Regions from separate parts of the Rhizobium brockwellii genome, predicted to be linked through region 2. Evidence: predicted binding sites of a transcription regulator. Region 2 holds the regulator's gene; each other region holds the start of a gene.
What was found. The regulator LexA, encoded in region 2, represses DNA repair genes until DNA is damaged. The targets are predictions, from matches to a motif close to TGTTCNNNNTGTGTTCNG.

Region 1 (4,212 bases), 400 kb from region 2:
ACGTTGGACGGGTGAGGGAAGGGATGGTTGTCGGGGAAGCTGTGCCGTGCAAGCCCCCTCTGCCCTGCCGGGCATCTCCCACAGGTGGGGAGATCGGCTGAGCGCAGCGACTTCCCTAGCCAAGTATCCATTGCAGCTCGGCGAAACGTTGATGTGGTGCGAAGGTCTCGCCGCTTATCATCTCCCCACCTGTGGGGAAGATGCCCGGCAGGGCAGGGGGGGCTTACACGGCGCGACCGTTTTGAAGGCCATGCTGGCCCAGCCCCATCACCCCTCATTCCCCCAGCGCTACCGCGATCTCAGCCGCAAGCCGCGCATTGTTTTCGACGAGTGCAATATTGGTCTTGAGGCTTTGGCCATCCGTCAGGTCGAAGATGGTCGATAGAAGATAGGGCGTTACCGCCTTGCCGGTGACTTCGTCGCGGTCGGCGCTGTCGAGCGCCCGCTCGATATAGATTTCCATCTCCTCGCTCGCGATCTCGTCGGCCTCCGGTACCGGATTGGCGACGAGCATGCCGCCGTCGATGCCGAGTTGTTCGCGAACCGTCTGGAAATTGGCGATGGCGGCCGGGCTGTTCAGCGACAGCGGGCTGCGGATGCCGGAGGAGCGCGACCAGAAGGCGGGGAATTCCTCGCTTTCATAAGTTACGACAGGCACGCCGCGGGTTTCCAGCACCTCTAGCGTCTTCGGAATGTCGAGGATCGCCTTGGCGCCGGCGCAGACGACGATGACGCCGGTGCGCGCCAGTTCCTCCAGATCGGCTGATATATCGAAACTTTCCTCGGCGCCGCGGTGCACGCCGCCGATGCCGCCTGTGGCGAAAACACGGATGCCGGCGCGCGCCGCCGCTATCATCGTCGCCGCAACCGTGGTGGCGCCCGTGCGGCGTTCGGCGATGGCGAAGGCGAGATCGGCGCGCGACACCTTCATGACTTCGGTCGCCTTGGCGAGTTGCTCCAGTTCCGCAGCTTCAAGGCCGATATGCAGCGTGCCGTGAATGACGGCGATCGTTGCCGGCACCGCCCCCTGTTCGCGGATGATCGCCTCGACGCTGCGGGCCATCTCGATATTGCCGGGATAGGGCATGCCGTGGGTGATGATCGTCGATTCCAGCGCCACCAGCGGCGCGCCGCGCTGCTTGGCGCTGGCGACTTCCTTCGAATAGGCGATCGGCAGAAGAGGGGAGATGGGCTTGGTCATGGTCTTGTCCTGTGATCGACGGAGCATGATGCCGAAAAGTGTGAGCGGTTTTCGGTCGACATGATGCTCAACTATTTAATTCGCCGCTTCAATGCAGAATTCTGACCTTGGGGACAAGGGCAAGCGCCTCATTCAGCAGATCGGGCGTCAGATTTTCGTTGACGGCATGCCGCGACTGCACGGTCAGTATGGCGGCCGCGGTGCCGTGGCGGACGGCCTCTTCGAGCGGCAGGCCTGATATCAATGCGGCGAGCGTGCCGGCCGCAAGGGAATCGCCGGCACCGGTGACATCGGCGACGGTGTCGGCAATCGGCGGCTGCAGCGTCACGGCGCGGCCGTCGCAAAGCGCGACGAGCTCGCGCCGGCCTCGGGTGACGACGGCGTTCCTGATGCCGATCTCGTTCAGCAACGGTGGCCAGCCGGCGGCGTCTTCCGGCCGCTCACCAGCGAGGGCGGCAGCTTCTGCCTCATTCAGGAACAGGTAGTCGATATCCCCGATGCAGGGTTTGAGCCTGACCACCTTGGCCGGCGAGATGGCGATTGCCGCGACGGGCTTGCCTAGCGAACGAGCCTTCGCGACGATCGCGGCGACCGTCTCTTCCGGCATGTTGGCGTCGAAGAGGATGAAATCATGGGCGGCGAAGGCCTCCCGCACCCAGCGGATGGAGAGACGCCGCGGCACGAAGAAGCGGTAGAGATCCATGTCGGCAAGGGCGATCACCAGATTGCCGTCCTTCTCGATGATCGCCGTATAGCTCGGCGTCTTGCGGTCAAGGAAGACGAAGGGCCGGTCGTCGATGCCGGCGAAATCGGCAGCTTCTCCGACCGTCTCGCCCATCGGATCGCCGCCGCGCGGCGAGATCATCGTCACCTGAAAACCGAGCCTTGCCAGGTTGCGCGCCGCATTGAAGCCACCGCCGCCCGGCTCCTCGAACCAGGTGCCGGGATTGCTGGCGCCAGGCGCCGTCTCGCCGGAGATACGGCCGCGCCGATCGATATGGGCGCCGCCGAGAACAAGAATCTTTTTCTTCATGCGAGCCGCTCCCCCGATGCCCGAAAGGCGAATCGATGCGATGCGCCTTGCGCAGCTCGTGTCAGCACTTCAAACCTAAGTCGTTGCTTTTCATCGATAAAACAAATACAGAACACGGGTCGTTTTACCTTTTTCTTTCAATTATTTGATCGCCTATTGCGAAAATGGAACAAATAGGGTACAAACTCGACATTGCTAGAGCGGCTTCAATAACCTAAAGGTGGATCGGATGTCTCAGAATTCATTGCGGCTGGTAGAGGACAAATCGGTGGACAAAAGCAAGGCGCTTGAAGCGGCACTCTCACAGATAGAGCGGTCGTTCGGCAAGGGCTCGATTATGAAACTCGGCTCCAACGAGAATGTTGTCGAGATCGAGACGATCTCGACCGGCTCGCTTGGCCTCGATATTGCACTCGGCGTTGGTGGCCTGCCGAGGGGTCGCATCGTCGAAATCTACGGGCCGGAAAGCTCCGGTAAGACGACGCTTGCATTGCAGACGATTGCCGAAGCGCAGAAGAAGGGTGGCATCTGCGCCTTCGTCGATGCCGAACATGCACTCGATCCCGTCTATGCCCGCAAGCTTGGCGTCGACCTGCAGAACCTTTTGATCTCGCAGCCCGATACCGGCGAGCAGGCGCTCGAAATCACCGATACGCTGGTGCGCTCCGGCGCCGTCGACGTTCTTGTCGTTGATTCGGTTGCGGCCCTGACGCCGCGTGCCGAAATCGAAGGCGAGATGGGCGACAGCCTTCCCGGCCTGCAGGCACGACTGATGAGCCAGGCGCTGCGCAAGCTCACCGCTTCGATTTCGAAGTCGAACACCATGGTGATCTTCATCAACCAGATCCGCATGAAGATCGGCGTCATGTTCGGCTCGCCGGAAACGACTACGGGCGGCAATGCGCTGAAATTCTACGCCTCCGTGCGCCTCGACATCCGCCGCATCGGCGCGGTCAAGGAGCGCGAAGAGGTGATCGGCAACCAGACCCGCGTCAAGGTCGTCAAGAACAAGATGGCGCCGCCCTTCAAACAGGTCGAGTTCGACATCATGTATGGTGAGGGTGTTTCCAAGACCGGCGAACTGGTCGATCTCGGCGTCAAGGCCGGCATCGTCGAAAAGTCGGGCGCCTGGTTCTCCTATAACAGCCAGCGTCTCGGCCAGGGCCGCGAAAACGCCAAGACCTTCCTGCGCGATAATCCGGACCTCGCCCGCGAGATCGAACTGTCGCTGCGCCAGAATGCCGGCCTGATCGCCGACCGCTTCCTGCAGAATGGCGGACCGGAGCCCGATGACGGTGATGGCGATGCCACCGCGGAAATGTAATTTTCGCGCTTAAACTCATCGGACAGTTCCAACCGGCCGCATTCATGATGAGAATGCGGCCGGTTTTGTTTGTCTGCTGGACAGTGGCGGGGGCGAACGTTAAAAGCCGATGGATTTGTATTTACCTGCCTCCGGCAGCATTGAAGGGCATAGCATGAGCGGCGTGAACGATATCCGGTCGACCTTCCTCGACTATTTCAAGAAGAACGGCCATGAGATCGTTCCGTCGAGCCCGCTCGTGCCGCGCAACGACCCGACGCTGATGTTCACCAATGCCGGCATGGTGCAGTTCAAGAACGTCTTCACCGGCCTCGAAAAGCGTCCCTATTCGACGGCGACGACTTCGCAGAAATGCGTGCGAGCCGGCGGCAAGCACAACGACCTCGACAATGTCGGCTATACTGCACGTCACCTGACCTTCTTCGAGATGCTCGGCAACTTCTCCTTCGGCGACTATTTCAAGGAGAATGCGATCGAGCTTGCCTGGAAGCTCGTCACCGAGGGCTTCGACCTTCCGAAGAACCGCCTGCTGGTGACCGTCTATTCCGAGGACGAAGAAGCTGCGACGCTGTGGAAGAAGATCGCCGGCTTTTCCGACGACAAGATCATTCGCATCCCAACCTCTGACAATTTCTGGCAGATGGGCGATACCGG
Region 2 (4,212 bases):
GCAAAGACCTCCATGCCCTTTTCGATCCCGATACCGCGTTCGGCCGACAGCGAGGTGCGGTTCGCCTTGTCGAAGGAGCTCTTGTAGACGAGGCCGATGCCGAGCTTGCCGCAAAGCTCCTTCAGCGTGCCGGCAACCATGAAGGCGTGGTCGCGGCTCTCCATCTGGCAGGGACCGGCAATCAGCGACAGGCGGCCGGTATTGGAAAAGGTGACCTGGCCTTCGCCTTCACCGATCCTGACTTCGGAATTCGTATCAGTGCTCATCGTGTTTCCTCGAAGGCGAAGAGCGTGCCCTGCCCGGGCGCGGGCTTCACCAGAATGCGATTGTTCTTGCGCGCGTATGTCACCCCGTTAGCAGCCAAATGCGCTTCTGTCACGGCAAGATCGGCCACAGTGAAGAGGATTGCCCGGCCGCGCAGGCCGCGATCTGCGGATGATCCGGAGATGTCGAAATAGGCCTCCAGCCCTTCCGGCGTCATCAGGTTGATTTTTGCATTCGACGCCGCGATATTGACGCCGAAACCGGTTTTCTCGACTGCCGATTGCGCCACGGCGAAGCTGACGAAGGCGGCGAAGGCGGCCGGTTCCGGCGCGCAAAGCGCGATCTCGACTATGCCGGTGACGCCGTTGGCATGCGTCTCCAGCGCGGCGCGGTCGGCCGGTAGCGGATTGACGCGCTCGACGGTAAATAGCAGGAGATCAGGCGCGCGCAGGTCGCCGGCAAAAGCTAGCTTGAAGCCGGCAATCGTCTCGGTACCGTCCGGCATCGTCATCGGCCGGGTGAACTGCAGAATCTCTCCGGCGCTCGATCCGTTGCCGACGAAATTCTGATGATCGATGCCGGCATCCTTGCTGCCGAAAGCCAGCCCCGAAAGCCCCTCCGCGCCGCAGCGGAAGCGGAACGCCCGGTTGCGGGCGGTGAAGACATTGCCTTGGCGCGCCGATGCCTCGCTCTCCTCGACACTCGCAATCCCGAGCGGCTCCAGATAGGTCTTGTCGGCGAAGAAGACGCAGGCATTCTCCGTTCCGAAGGGATGGCGCGCATCGGCGGCAACGGTGAAGCCGAGCTTGCCGAGCCTCTCGCGCGCCAAATTGATATTGACGACCGGCAGTACGACATGATCCAGCGGGTGCGGTTTGGCGGAATGCTCGTTCATGATATCCCCTCTCCTGAGACGGCAGAGATGTGTGAGAGTGCCGCCCAAGGCAAGACTTGTTTGCCAATCCGGCGAATGAAAATAAAAATCTCAACGAGTTGGCGCCAAGTTTTACGGAAATTTAGCTACTTGCGGAACACATATGGAACATATAGTGTCTGTTCTGGATTTGTTTCAATCACGAGGTCACAACGTCGATGCTCACGCGCAAACAACAGGAGCTTCTCCTTTTCATTCATGAGCGCATGAAAGAATCCGGCGTTCCGCCATCTTTCGATGAAATGAAGGATGCCCTGGACCTCGCCTCGAAGTCCGGGATTCATCGCCTGATTACGGCGCTCGAGGAGCGAGGCTTCATTCGCCGCCTACCGAACCGCGCCCGCGCGCTTGAGGTCATCAAACTTCCGGAGGCCTACAGCCCCAGCATCCAGCCGCGGCGCGGCTTTTCGCCGAGCGTCATCGAGGGCAGCCTCGGCAAACCTCAGCCGATCGCCTCCCCTGCTCCCGCAAAACCCGTCGCCGACAACGGCAACTCGGTCTCCGTGCCGGTCATGGGGCGAATCGCTGCCGGTGTGCCGATCTCGGCGATCCAGAACAACACCCACGACATCGTCGTTCCGGCCGACATGCTCGGTTCCGGTGAACATTATGCGCTGGAGGTCAAGGGCGATTCGATGATCGACGCCGGCATCTTCGACGGCGACACCGTGATCATCCGCAATGGCAGCACCGCAAGTCCTGGCGACATCGTCGTTGCTCTCGTCGACGATGAAGAGGCGACACTGAAGCGCTTCCGCCGCAAGGGTGCCTCGATCGCGCTGGAAGCGGCCAACCCGGCTTACGAGACCCGGATTTTCGGGCCGGACCGCGTCAAGGTGCAGGGCAAACTCGTCGGCCTCATTCGCCGCTATCACTGACATCGGTTAGGCCGGATTCGGTAAAGCTGTTGCTGCGCCAGTCATAGGCGCGATGGCGCATCCATGGTCGCGACAATGCGTCGAATGCGGTTGCGACCTCCAGGCCGGCGTCCGTGAAGCGCAACTCGACGGATCCGGCCCTGCGCAGCGTCTCGCCGGTGAAGAGCGTCGCACCTGAGCGGCAGCTGTTGAAACGCAGGCGGACCGACGTCACGATGATATCGGCCGCGTCGCATGCCGGGCCGAGATAGGCGGCATTGTCGATGACAGCAACCACACGACCATTGCCAAGCCTTGATGTGCACCAGGCCTTCTTGACGCAGGAAAAGCGGTTTGCTTCACCGGCCGCTGCGGCCGCCCGCATCGCGGACCTCGCTTCGTTCTGCTGATCGCGGGAAAGCTTGACGCGGTGGTCTTCTCCCACCGGAGGGATAGCAGGACCATCCAGCATCTTCGGCGGGTCATGCTTCGGCAGGACCAGCGCTCTCTGCCACTGGTCGAAGATGAAATCCGGTGGTCTTTCACGGTTGGAAGCCATTGCTGCCGCCTCGACCACCGCGACGAGACTGCCATCCTCCGAAATCACCAGATCCGGCGGCCGGGGAACCGGTAGAAGCAGCAGGATGAGCGTTGCGACCGCGATGATCGATGTGCCGGCATGGCGCAACCGGGTGCGGAGCAGCGTCAGCAGCAGAAAGCCTGCCACGGCGACCGCGAAATACCATGCGGGCAAGCGGCCGACGTCGATATTGCCACCCCAGCCGGACACCGTCTTGGCGACCGCGATCACCAGATCGAGGCCGAATCCGACGACCTTCCAAGGCAAAACGTCCAGACCGAAGGGCATGAGCAGCATCGCCAGCAGGCCGGCCGGCATGATGATGAAGGAGATGATCGGCATTGTCGCGAGGTTTGCCGGCAGGCCATAGGCGGTCAAGCGATGAAAATGCTCGATCGAAAACAGCGCGGTGGAAAAACCACCGATCAGCGAGGTCAGGAAGACGCCGCCGAAGAAGCCCGCAACCGTAACGAAGGGCCTGATGATCGACAGCTTTAGAAAGGCGTTTTCGCGGACGCGCCGGTCCTTCCACAGCTGATAGCCCGATACCAGCGCCAATGTCGCGGCAAAGGACATCTGGAAACTCGGCCCCAAGACCTCGGAGGGTGAAATGGCGAGGATGACGAGCGCCGAGAGCGCGACATTGCGCAGGCTGATCGACGGCCGGTCGAAGAAGACGGCAATCAACATGATGGCCATCATGATGAAAGCGCGTTCGGCAGAGACCGCAAAGCCGGAGATCAGGAAATAGGCGGTGACCGCGATGAGCGCGCCGGCTGCCGCGATCTTCTTCGTCGGATAGGCTTCAGCAATGCCGGGAAAGAGGCTGAGCAGCATCCGGAAGCCGACGAAGAAGATGCCGGCCGACAGCGCCATGTTGAGACCGGAGATGGCGATGATATGAGCCAGACCAGACTGGCGCAGCGCCTCCGTCGTCGCATCCGAAATGGCGCGCCGCTCGTCCGTCACGAGTGCAGCGGCAAAAGCGCCGGTGTCGCCGGGCAGGATCGATCTTATCCGGTCGCCAATGCCGCTGCGCAGCCGGTAGAGCCCTTCAAGCAACGCTTCCACCGTCGATCTGGCGGCCTGCGGACCTGCCTGCAAATCGACCTTGGTCGGCGCACCGTAGAAGAAGCCGTTGGCGCCGATGCCGTCGAAATAGGCACCGAAGGAGAAGTCGTTGAGCTCAGGAAGCGCTGGCCCTGCCGGCGGCGTCAGCCGTGCCCTGCCGGTGATAATGTCACCGATCTCGAAGGCCGCGTCCGCGCCGCGGGCTATCGCGGTTATACGCGCCGGCGGCCGCTTCACCTCCGGTGCCTCCGTGCCGGTGACGGCAAGAATATAGCGCCACCGCCCGCGACCGTCGCCTTCGCGCCGCTCGACGCGGCCGGTCACCGTCGTCGTCACTGATGAATCGAGGATCACGGTCGAAGCCCGCCGGCTCTCGAACTGCGCCGAGACCATGCCGCAGGCCACGAGCGAAAGCGCCATCAGCGTTGCCCGCAACGCCGCCCGGCTGCGGCTGGCGATGAGAACCGCCACGGTCAGCACCAACAGGCAGAGCAGCGATGCAACGA
Region 3 (4,212 bases), 1.6 Mb from region 2:
GCCGGCGAGGGCCGGCATTGCCAGCGCGCCGTAGAGAAAAGCAGCCTGGATCAATTGTCGATCTAAACGCATGTCGAGCCCTCAGCTTGCCGAACATGGTAGCGATGGCAGCGCGCCGGCGCTATACAACTTATTTGCGACCGATAAAAATTCCTCTTGGCGTGCGTGCGCACGCAACCTCACCCGCAAGCTGACATTTCGCCTCATTAGCAACCAACGATTCACCATTGCTGACGGCAAAAATCACGCTAGAGTATTAACTATCGCAAAGTCTCCCCGGAGGAACTGGGAGATGCTGCGCTTCGTTCTGTCGACAATCGTGGAGGAGCGTCAATGGCAACTGAAAGATGGAACAGCCCGGTCAAGGTTGGTTTCGAAGGTGCGGATGCGCGAACGGTCAATGGTCCGTTCGATGCGCTGAAGTGCCTGGCGGATCTGTGGCCGAGTATGCGCGGGCTTCGTTATATCAAGGCCCGCAGCACCTGCCGGGCAGCGCTCGATGGGCGCAAGAGCGTGGAAGAAGCAAGAGCCGAGTTTCTGGCGGCCGCCGAAGAGGCGAAGCTGAAGTTGCATTGAACTGGCGCATAATCCTTTCCGAAAATCGATTCCGATTTTCGGGGTTATGCGCTGCACTTCGGCAAGGAATTTCGGGCGATTTTCGCCTTCTGGGCGCGCAAGCGTGCCGGAACGGGATAATGCTTTAATTTTGGGCTTTAATTTTGGTTTAACCCTGCAACAAATGCGTGCCGGGATTTGATGCAACAGGCGTTGCGCCCAATACAGGTGTCTTCATAGAAGATGCCCAGCCATCATGATGATGGTTAAAGGCTCGTACTCTCTGCGGAAACGCAGGCGAGCCTCGTCCGAGCAGGACCGCCTTTTTCAGCAATCCGCGCCGCTCTCATTCTCGATCTCGACATAACCGACGCCGATGATCGTGCCATCTGCCGCGCGAATGAAAGAGGGGAGATAGTGAGGCTCTACCGGCTGGCAGGCGACGGTCCAGGTATATTCGTTGAGGGCGATCTGGTCCTTCGGCAAAGCGGAATAATTCGTGCCGGTTTCCAGCGAGGCATGGGCGGAGCCGGCAAAGACACCACACCCCACTATCAAGGTCGTTGCCCACAGGCGAGGAAGCAACTGCATGAGAGTCTCCAGCGTTTAGGTCCGGCCTTTCAACACGCGAGAGAGCATTTTGGTTCCCTTCATGCATCGCAAAGAGATGAGCGCGCAGATCGGCGGAGCATCTCCTTCACCGGACTTTTATTTGATGCAGGTCGTTGTCCTAAAACCGCTGCACACCTTTAGGCGACATGCATTAGCTTCGCAGCAAGCGAGCACGCACATAGCCTCGGCCGACGACGCCCTCGGCGATCTCGATCGCCCGCTCGACATCGCCCCGCCGGCGCACGAAGCCCTCCAGGATGACATAGGAGCCCGATAGGCTGACGGTGATTTCGCCGACTTCGATATCGGCGGCCGCATGAAGGGCGCTCTCCACCGAGGCGCGCGTCGCCGCATCGCTGTGACCCTGGCGGCGGGGCTCGCCATGCCCCGTGAATGCTGGAAAGCCGAGCACCGTGAACGTTTCCTGATGTTGGTTGATGACTGTTAACGCCGCAGCGACGCATTTCGTTGCGTCCCCGGGAAAAGAAGAGCCTGTTCGACAGCGATACGTGCGCGGTGGCATGGGCACCCCTTGGCGAAAGGCGCCGCGGCTTCCATATCTGGCAGCAGTCGAAAGAGGGATGATGACGATGAAAGCGTTTCTGCCCGCCTTGTTTGCCGGGGCAATGCTTGCCGGCTGCTCCTCGGCCGATACGCCGGCGCTGGAACCCATTCCCGGCAGCATTACCTATGGCGGCCAGCCGCGAACGAAGCTCAGCAAGTCGCCGGTCGGCAGCGCCGTCTACAACCAGTTCTACAACGGGACGGGCCAGCGCGTCGAGGAAACCTATATCCTTCAGCCCGACCGCAGCCTGAAGCTGGTGCGGCGCGAGATCGGCCCGGATTTCCCCGATTGAGGCCTTCGGGGGCCGTGGCGCTTGACAGAGGCGGCAATCGCGAACATTCAAGGAACATCTAATCTTTCCCCAGTGATTCTGCGGGAGCCCGACCGGACGGCTGGATGTATCTCGAAAAGCTCAATCCGCAGCAGCGCATGGCCGTCGAGCACGGCACGCTCATCGACGGCAGCCATATTGCCGGGCCGCTGCTGGTCATTGCCGGCGCCGGCTCCGGCAAGACGAATACTTTGGCGCATCGCGTCGCCCATCTGATCGTCAAAGGCGCCGATCCCCGCCGCATTCTGCTGATGACCTTCTCGCGCCGGGCAGCAGCCGAGATGGCACGACGCGTCGAGCGCATCTGCCGCGACGTGCTTGGTGCGAATGCCGGCGTGATGGCGGATGCGCTTTCCTGGTCCGGCACCTTCCACGGCATCGGCGCCCGGCTGCTGCGCGATTATGCGGAGCAGATCGGTCTCGATCCTGGGTTTACCATCCACGACCGCGAAGACAGCGCCGATCTGATGAACCTCATCCGGCACGACCTCGGCTTCTCGAAGACGGAAAGCCGCTTTCCCACAAAGGGCACATGCCTTGCCATCTATTCCAGGGCGGTGAATTCGGAAACCGCGCTCGACCTCGTGCTGCGCGACGTCTTTCCCTGGTGCGCGACGTGGGAGAAACAGCTGCGCGAACTCTTCGCCAGTTATGTCGAGGCCAAGCAGAGCCAGAACGTGCTCGATTACGACGATCTGCTGCTCTACTGGGCGCAGATGGTTGGCGAAGAAATGATTGCGGAGGATATCGGCAGCCGCTTCGACCATGTGCTGGTCGACGAATATCAGGACACCAACCGGCTGCAGGCCTCGATCCTGCTGGCGCTGAAGCCCCAAGGCCAGGGGCTGACCGTCGTCGGTGACGATGCGCAGTCGATCTATTCCTTCCGCGCCGCGACGGTGCGCAATATCCTCGATTTTCCCGCCGCCTTCAGCCCGGCCGCCAATATCGTCACGCTCGACCGCAACTACCGCTCGACGCAGCCGATCCTCGCCGCCGCCAACGCCGTCATCGATCTCGCCTCGGAGCGCTTCACCAAGAATCTCTGGACCGAGCGGCAATCGTCCGAGCGGCCGCGCCTTGTCACCGTGCGCGACGAGGCCGAGCAGGCGCGGTATATCACCGACATGGTGCTCGACAATCGCGAGGAAGGCCTGAAGCTCAAGCAGCAGGCCGTGCTCTTTCGTGCCTCGCATCACAGCGGGCCGCTGGAGGTCGAGTTGACCCGGCGCAACATCCCCTTCGTCAAATTCGGCGGGCTGAAGTTTCTCGACAGCGCGCATGTGAAGGACATGCTGGCCGCCCTTCGCTTCGCGCAGAATCCGCGCGACCGGGTGGCGGGCTTCCGGCTGATGCAGATCCTGCCGGGCGTCGGCCCGTCGACGGCGCAGAAGACGCTCGACCTGATGGCCGAGGATGCCAGCCCGATTACTGCTCTTGGCGCCATGCCAGCGCCGCCGCGCTCCGGCGAGGACTGGACAATGTTCGTTTCGATGCTGCAGGAGCTGAAGACCGGCAAGGCCGGCTGGCCGGCAGAGATCGGCCTGGCGCGGCAATGGTATGCGCCGCATCTGGAACGGCTGCACGAGGATGCGACGACGCGGCAGGCCGACCTGCTGCAGCTCGAGCAGATCGCTAGCGGTTATGCCTCGCGCGAGCGATTTTTGACCGAACTCACCCTCGATCCGCCGGATGCGACCAGCGACCAGGCGGGCGTGCCGCTTCTCGACGAAGACTATCTCATCTTGTCGACCATTCATTCCGCCAAGGGCCAGGAATGGACGAAGGTCTTCATGCTGAACGTCGTCGACGGATGTATACCGAGCGATCTCGCCGTCGGCACCACCGCCGAAATCGAAGAGGAACGCCGGCTGCTCTATGTCGCCATGACACGCGCCCGGGATGGTCTCGACCTCGTCGTGCCGCAACGCTTCTTCACCTACGGGCAGAACTCGCAGGGCGACCGGCATGTCTATGCCTCACGCAGCCGCTTCATTCCCGCGACCCTGCTGCAGTTCTTCGAAGCTTGCAGCTGGCCGCAAGGAAAATCGGAGGCCGCGCAAGCGCAGGCGCGGCAGGTGCGCATCGATGTCGGCGCCCGCATGCGCGGCATGTGGCGATAACTGGATAGCGTTCAGAGTGAAAGCGG

Region 1: the regulator LexA is predicted to act here: its motif matches at 2,332-2,349, upstream of recA (recombinase RecA).
Region 3: the regulator LexA is predicted to act here: its motif matches at 2,064-2,081, upstream of RLCC275e_RS01130 (ATP-dependent helicase).

What each region holds. Positions count from the first base shown of each region.
Region 1 is NZ_CP053439.1:2,188,645-2,192,856, reverse strand. It holds gene cckA (cell cycle histidine kinase CckA) at 1-15, shown strand, start outside; gene RLCC275e_RS11030 (pseudouridine-5'-phosphate glycosidase) at 275-1,201, opposite strand; gene RLCC275e_RS11025 (carbohydrate kinase family protein) at 1,290-2,234, opposite strand; gene recA (recombinase RecA) at 2,464-3,558, shown strand; gene alaS (alanine--tRNA ligase) at 3,713-4,212, shown strand, end outside.
Region 2 is NZ_CP053439.1:1,788,102-1,792,313, reverse strand. It holds gene kdsA (3-deoxy-8-phosphooctulonate synthase) at 1-266, opposite strand, end outside; gene RLCC275e_RS09110 (VOC family protein) at 263-1,159, opposite strand; gene lexA (transcriptional repressor LexA) at 1,357-2,076, shown strand; gene RLCC275e_RS09100 (ComEC/Rec2 family competence protein) at 2,057-4,212, opposite strand, start outside.
Region 3 is NZ_CP053439.1:229,060-233,271, reverse strand. It holds gene RLCC275e_RS01155 (hypothetical protein) at 1-72, opposite strand, end outside; gene RLCC275e_RS01150 (DUF982 domain-containing protein) at 334-576, shown strand; gene RLCC275e_RS01145 (hypothetical protein) at 883-1,146, opposite strand; gene RLCC275e_RS01140 (BON domain-containing protein) at 1,319-1,579, opposite strand; gene RLCC275e_RS01135 (hypothetical protein) at 1,758-2,024, shown strand; gene RLCC275e_RS01130 (ATP-dependent helicase) at 2,129-4,186, shown strand; gene RLCC275e_RS01125 (enoyl-CoA hydratase/isomerase family protein) at 4,198-4,212, opposite strand, start outside.